2 linked regions of the Nocardioides panacis genome follow. The protein of the gene in region 2 interacts with the protein of the main gene of each other region in a pairwise test. Links are inferred from orthologs where the notes say so. Each region holds a gene or a part of one and is shown on either strand. Other genes may lie near its edges.

Region 1 (3,068 bases), 660 kb from region 2 along the record:
TGCGGATGACCCGGACCCCCTCGCAGGACGAGCTGTTCAACCGGGCCGGGCCCGCGCTGTTCGAGAAGGGCGACCAGGGGCGGGCCGTGCGGGTGGTCCAGGCGCGGCTGCGCCAGCTCGCCTGGTTCTTCGGCGACGTGTCCGACCGGTACGGCGACCGGACCGTCGCGGCCGTCCGCGGCTTCCAGGCCAAGCGGCACGTCCCGGTCACCGGCAAGGTCGACCGGCGCACCCTCGACCTGCTCGTGCAGATGACCAGCACCCCGACCGCCGACCAGCTGGCGAACCGCAAGCCCGACCCGGCCGACGGGGCCCGCCTCGACGCGCGCTGCCGCAGCGGGCGGGCGCTGTGCATCGACAAGACCAGCGACAGCCTGCGCTGGGTCGTCGACGGACGGGTGCGCACCAGCCTCGACGTCCGGTTCGGCGCGGAGTACACGCCGACCCGCGAGGGCCTGTTCAGCGTGTACTGGAAGGACCGCGACCACGTCTCGGACCTCTACGGGTCCGCGATGCCGTTCTCGATGTTCTTCAGCCGCGGCCAGGCCGTGCACTACTCCAGCGACTTCGCCGCCCGCGGGTACGCCGGCGCCTCCCACGGCTGCGTCAACGTCCGCGACTACTCCGCCCTCGCGTCCCTGTTCGACCAGGTCCGCACCGGCGACAAGGTAGTCGTCTACCGCTCCTGAAGAGGGGACCCGGGCCCCGGTCCACGCCGACCCGGGCCTAGGTCCACACCGACCCGGGCCCCCGTCCACGCCGACCCGGGCCAAGGTCCACGCCGACCCGGGCCTCGGTCCACGCCGACCCGGGCCATTGTCCCTGTCGACCCATGGCCCGGCTCGACCTTCACTCCGGCCCGGCTCGACCTTCACTCCGGCCCGGCTCGACCTTCACTCCGGCCCGGCTCGACCTTCACCCCGGCCCGGCTCGACCTCCACTCCGGCCCGGCTCGACCTTCACCCCGGCCCGGCTCGACCTTCACCCTGGCCCGGCTCGACCTGCACTCCGGCCCGGGTCGACCGTGCCGTCAGAGGGCGGGGGCGGGCTGGGGGGTCCGGGGCGCGGCGGAGGGCATGGTGGTGGCCCCCCGGTTCGGGGACAGCCAGACCCGGCTGCCGGGCTCCAGGTCGAGCTCGCGGGCGTGCGACCGGGTGAGCACGACGGTCACGTCGCCCTCCTCGCCCGGCGCGGCGACCTCGCCGTCGTGCGCGCCGCCGACCGTCGCGACCGGCCGCACGGTGAGCCGGGTCTCGAACCCGACCCGCAGGGTCCGCACCACCTCGCCGGCCACCGTGCGGGCGTCCCCCGGCTCCGCGGTGAGCACGTCGATGTCGTGCGGCCGGATCAGGGTGTCCTCGAGCCGGGTGACCGGGCCGAGGAAGCTCATCACGAAGTCGTTGGCCGGCTCGTCGTACAGCTCGTCGGGCGACCCGATCTGCTCGATCCGGCCCTCGTTGATCACCACGATCTCGTCGGCGACCTCGAGGGCCTCCTCCTGGTCGTGGGTCACGAACACCGTGGTCACGTGCACCTCGTCGTGCAGCCGGCGCAGCCAGTCCCGCAGCTCCTTGCGGACCTTGGCGTCGAGCGCGCCGAACGGCTCGTCGAGCAGCAGCACGGTCGGCTCCACGGCCAGCGCCCGCGCCAGCGCCATCCGCTGGCGCTGGCCGCCGGAGAGCTGGGAGGGCAGCCGGTGCGAGAACTGCGAGAGGTGCACGAGCTCGAGCAGCTCCGCGACCCGCTTGGCGGTCTCCGCCTTGGACCGCTTGCGGATCTCCAGCCCGTAGGCGACGTTCTTCGCCACGGTCATGTGCTTGAAGGCGGCGTAGTGCTGGAACACGAAGCCGACGTTGCGCTTCTGCGGCGGCAGGTGGGTCGCCTCGACCCCCTCGATGCTCACCGTGCCGGAGTCCGCGGACTCGAGGCCGGCGATGATCCGCAGCAGCGTGGACTTCCCGCCGCCGGACGGCCCGAGCAGCGCGGTGAGCTGTCCGGTGGGGATGTCCAGCGACACGTTCTCGAGGGCCACGAAGTCCCCGAAGTTCTTGTTGACGTCCTTGATCTGGATGCTCATGACTGGTCCTTCGGGCGCAGGAAGCTGACGACGACGATACAGATCACGGACGCGCCGGCGAGGAGGAAAGCGGTCGCGTAGCCGGTGGCCTGGTCGAAGCCCTGGTACTTCGACTCCACCACCAGCGTCGCGGTCTGGGTCTGCTGGACGATGTTGCCCGACACGATCTTGACCGCGCCGAACTCGCCGAGCGAGCGCGCGAGGGTCAGCACGACGCCGTACACCACCGCCCACTTGATGCTCGGCAGGGTGATCCGCCGGAACGTCTGTACGGCGTTCGCGCCGAGGCTGCGGGACGCCTGCTCCTGCTCGTCACCGATCTCGGCGAGCACCGGGACGACCTCGCGGATCACCAGCGGCAGCGCGACGAACGCGGTGGCCATGATCATACCGGGGGTGGCGAAGATGACCTGGATCCCGGCGGAGTCGAGGCTCTGCCCGAACAATCCGGTGCGCGGGTTGTAGGCCAGCACCAGGGCGAGGCCCACGACGACCGGCGACACCGACAGCGGCAGGTCGATCAGCGCCGACAGCGCGCGCTTGCCGCGGAAGTCGAAGCGCACCAGCAGGATCGACATCCACACGCCGAACACCAGGTTGATCGCCACCGCCGACAGCGCCACCACGGCGGTGAGCTGCAGGGCGTGCAGAACGTCGGGGTCGTTCAGCGCGGTGGTCAGCGCGGTCAGGCCGTCGGCGAAGGTGTACTTCACCACCAGCGAGACCGGCCAGAGCACCAGGAAGAACACGTAGACGATCGCGAGCAGCCGCAGCCCCCAGCGCACGGGGGTGGGCTCACGCAGACGGGCGCTAGCCACGGCGGGCCACCCTTCTCTGGATCACGTCGAGGGCGACGATCACCGCGAGCGCCACGACCAGCATCAGCGTGGCCGCGGCGGCCGCGGCGGCCTGGTCGCCGTTCTCGATGTAGGTCAGCACCCGGACCGAGACGACCTCGGTGCGGTTGGGCAGGTTGCCCGACAGCAGCACC
Region 2 (3,058 bases):
TCGTGGTCGGGTCGAGCCCCGGCAGCAGCGCCACCCACGGCTCGACCGGCCCGACCGGCTCCTCGTCCCCGGCCGCGACGAACGCCGGCCCGCCGTCGACGAGCACCTCCACCGCCCCCGCGTCGGCGAGGGCGGCCTTCGTGGTCGCCACCGTCCAGCCGGTCCACCACTGCAGGTCGGCGGCGGTGGCCGGGCCGAACGCCCGCAGCCAGCGCGACGCCAGCCCCTCGGCGGCCTCCCGCTCGGTCAGGTCGGCCAGTCCCCCGTCGAGCCAGGAGTCCATCGCGGCGTAGGTGTAGGCCCCGTTGATCCAGGTCCCGGTCGGCCGGGTGCGGACGATCTGGCCCTCGAACCCGAGGTTCAGCAGCACCCGGGTGTGCGCCGAGACCGACGCCGACCACCTCTTCCCGGGCGCCATCACGATCTTGCGGGTCAGCGCCGGCACCTTGGTGCCCAGCGACCGGGCGGTCAGCGGGCCGTGCTGGTGCAGGGCGTCGAGCACCTGCCGGCGGGCGTCGGCGAGCCACGCGTCCGGGTCCTCGACCCCGTTCTGGGCGAGCAGCTTCGCGGTCCGCCGGTGCTCGGGACCGACGAGCCTGCGGGTCGCGGCCGCGTGCATGAGGCGTACGACGTCCGGGCGGGCCACCCACAGCGTGCGGCGCATCGCGTGGTGGCGCACGACGGCGCGGTCGACGTACAGCGCCCGCTCGACGGCCTCGACCGACGGGTGCACCATCCGCTGCATCGCGGACAGGTGCACGGTCACCGGGTCGGTCGAGTGCAGCGCGACCACGGCGTCGGCGATCGCCGCCACGTCGTCGGTGCGCCGCGACGGGAGCAGCAGGTGCCGGCGCGCGAGCCGGGCCCGTCGCTCGTCGGTGCCGATCCGGCGCGGCATCTAGCGGACGTGGCCGTCGCCGGTGACGACGTACTTCGTGGAGGTCATCTCGGGCAGCCCCATCGGGCCGCGGGCGTGCAGCTTCTGGGTGGAGATGCCGATCTCGGCGCCGAACCCGAACTCGCCGCCGTCGGTGAACCGGGTCGAGGCGTTCACCACCACGGCGGCGGAGTCGACGGCTGCGGTGAACCGGCGGGCGGCGTCCAGGGAGCCGGTGACGATCGCCTCGGTGTGGCCCGAGGAGTACGTCCGGATGTGGCGTACGGCGGCCGCCAGGTCGGGCACCACGGACGCCGACAGGTCGAGGGAGAGGTACTCCGTGCGGTGGTCGTCCTCCGTCGCCGGCAGCACGCCGTCCTGGGCGGCGAACGTCGCGTCGCCGTGCACGGTGACCCCGGCCTCCTGCAGGGCCCGCACCACCCGGGGCACGAACGCGTCCGCGACCGCAGCGTGCACCAGCAGCGACTCTGCGGCGTTGCAGACCGACGGGCGGTCCGTCTTGGCGTTCAGCACGATCGCCAGTGCCATGTCCAGGTCGGCGTCCCGGTCGACGTACACGTGGCAGTTGCCCACGCCGGTCTCGATCACCGGCACCGTCGACTCCTCGACCACCGAGCGGATCAGGCCGGCGCCGCCGCGCGGGATCAGCACGTCGACGAGCCCACGGGCCCGCATCAGCGCCTTGGCCGACTCGTGGCCCTCTCCCGGCACCAGCTGCACGACGTCGGCCGGCAGGCCGGCCCCGGCCGCCGCGTCGCGGAGCACGCCGACGACCGCCTCGTTGGAGCGCCGGGCGCTGGAGGAGCCGCGCAGCAGCACCGCGTTGCCGCTCTTCAGGCAGATGCCGGCCGCGTCGGCGGTGACGTTGGGGCGGGCCTCGTAGATGATCCCGACCACGCCGAACGGCACCCGCACCTGGCGCAGCTCGAGACCGTTGGCGAGCGTCGAGCCGCGCACCACCTCGCCCACCGGGTCCGGCAGGGCGGCGACCTCGCGCAGCCCGTCGGCCATCGCGGCGACCCGGCCGGCGTCCAGGCGCAGCCGGTCGACGAGCGACTCGGAGGTGCCGGCCTCCCGGGCGGCGGCGACGTCCCCGGCGTTGGCGGCCAGCACGTCGTCGGTGGCCGCGACCAGGGCGCCGGCCATCGCGTGCAGCGCGGCGTCCTTGGTGGCCCGGGTGGCCAGCGCCAGCTCGTGGGCGGCCTCACGGGCCCGGACGGCCACGGCCTCGAAGGTCATGCCTCCAGGGTAGTCAGAACGGCAGCGGAGTCACGTCGTGCAGGTCGACGATCACGTGGTACTCCATGCCGCGGGACAGGAAGACGGTGCGCTCGAGGACCTCGAGGCCGACGACCTCCCAGCGCGGCAGGCCGGCCGACTCCCGGTGCTCGTTCCACACCCGCAGCGCGAGCGAGGAGGCGTCCAGGAGGCTCTCGGCCTCCTCCCAGTACTGGATCTCGGCGCGCCCGCCGGCGTACTTCAGGGAGTGCAGGAACGGCCGCTGGTCACTGAGCCTGCGCAGCGCGTTGCGGACGATCAGGGGCTCGACCTCTTCGCCCGCGACGGTCACGGTCACGTGCCAGAGCCGACACAGCTCGCTCACCAGCCCACTCCTTGCACGGTCCCGAAGATCCCAGGTCACAGCCCCTCCGCCGGCCCCGTGGGGCCCCGGCGGGACTCCACCAGTCTGCCGCCCGCCGGGCCGCGACGTCCGAGGATTGCCGAAAATCACGGCCGCCCCGGAGTGCCGGTGTGGACCGGTCCGGTCAGCCGCGCGGGAGCAGCACCAGGTCGTCGCGGTGCACGACCTCGCGCTCGTAGGAGGCACCCAGCTCGCGGGCCAGGTCGTGGGTGGAGCGGCCGAGCAGCGCGGGCAGCTCGTCGGCGTCGTAGTTGACCAGCCCGCGGGCCACCGGCACGCCGTCCGGGTCGACCAGGTCCACCGGGTCTCCCCCGACGAAGCTGCCGCTGACCCCGGTGATGCCGGCGGGCAGCAGCGAGGCGCGCCGCTCGGTCACCGCGCGGACCGCCCCGGCGTCCAGCGAGATCCGGCCCTGCGCCTCGGTGGCGTGCGCGAGCCACAGCAGCCGGGTGGGGCGCCGCCGACCGGTCGGGTGGAACAGCGTGCCGACGTGGTCGCCGGCCAGGGCCCGGTCGGCC

What was found. The genes of interacting proteins can lie anywhere in the genome.
Region 1: the proteins of KRR39_RS13415 (region 2) and KRR39_RS16715 interact in binary tests that used the Escherichia coli proteins (3 or more experiments, as listed by UniProt). The link is inferred for Nocardioides panacis from one-to-one orthologs.

What each region holds. Positions count from the first base shown.
Region 1 is NZ_CP077062.1:3,416,660-3,419,727, forward strand. What follows is about bases 55-3,053. They hold KRR39_RS16715 (sulfate/molybdate ABC transporter ATP-binding protein), read right to left. Parts: upstream 2,078-3,053; coding sequence 1,031-2,077; downstream 55-1,030. Other genes in these bases: KRR39_RS16710 (L,D-transpeptidase family protein), read left to right, coding at 55-689; KRR39_RS16720 (sulfate ABC transporter permease), read right to left, coding at 2,074-2,895; cysT (sulfate ABC transporter permease subunit CysT), read right to left, coding at 2,888-3,053. Outside these bases: more of KRR39_RS16710, read left to right, coding at 1-54; more of cysT, read right to left, coding at 3,054-3,068. UniProt on the Escherichia coli protein: Part of the ABC transporter complex CysAWTP involved in sulfate/thiosulfate import. Responsible for energy coupling to the transport system.
Region 2 is NZ_CP077062.1:2,756,283-2,759,340, forward strand. The notes cover bases 19-3,007. They hold KRR39_RS13415 (glutamate-5-semialdehyde dehydrogenase), read right to left. Parts: upstream 2,138-3,007; coding sequence 899-2,137; downstream 19-898. Other genes in these bases: KRR39_RS13410 (winged helix DNA-binding domain-containing protein), read right to left, coding at 19-898; KRR39_RS13420 (DUF8830 family protein), read right to left, coding at 2,151-2,501; proB (glutamate 5-kinase), read right to left, coding at 2,665-3,007. Also shown: more of KRR39_RS13410, read right to left, coding at 1-18; more of proB, read right to left, coding at 3,008-3,058. UniProt on the Escherichia coli protein: Catalyzes the NADPH-dependent reduction of L-glutamate 5-phosphate into L-glutamate 5-semialdehyde and phosphate. The product spontaneously undergoes cyclization to form 1-pyrroline-5-carboxylate.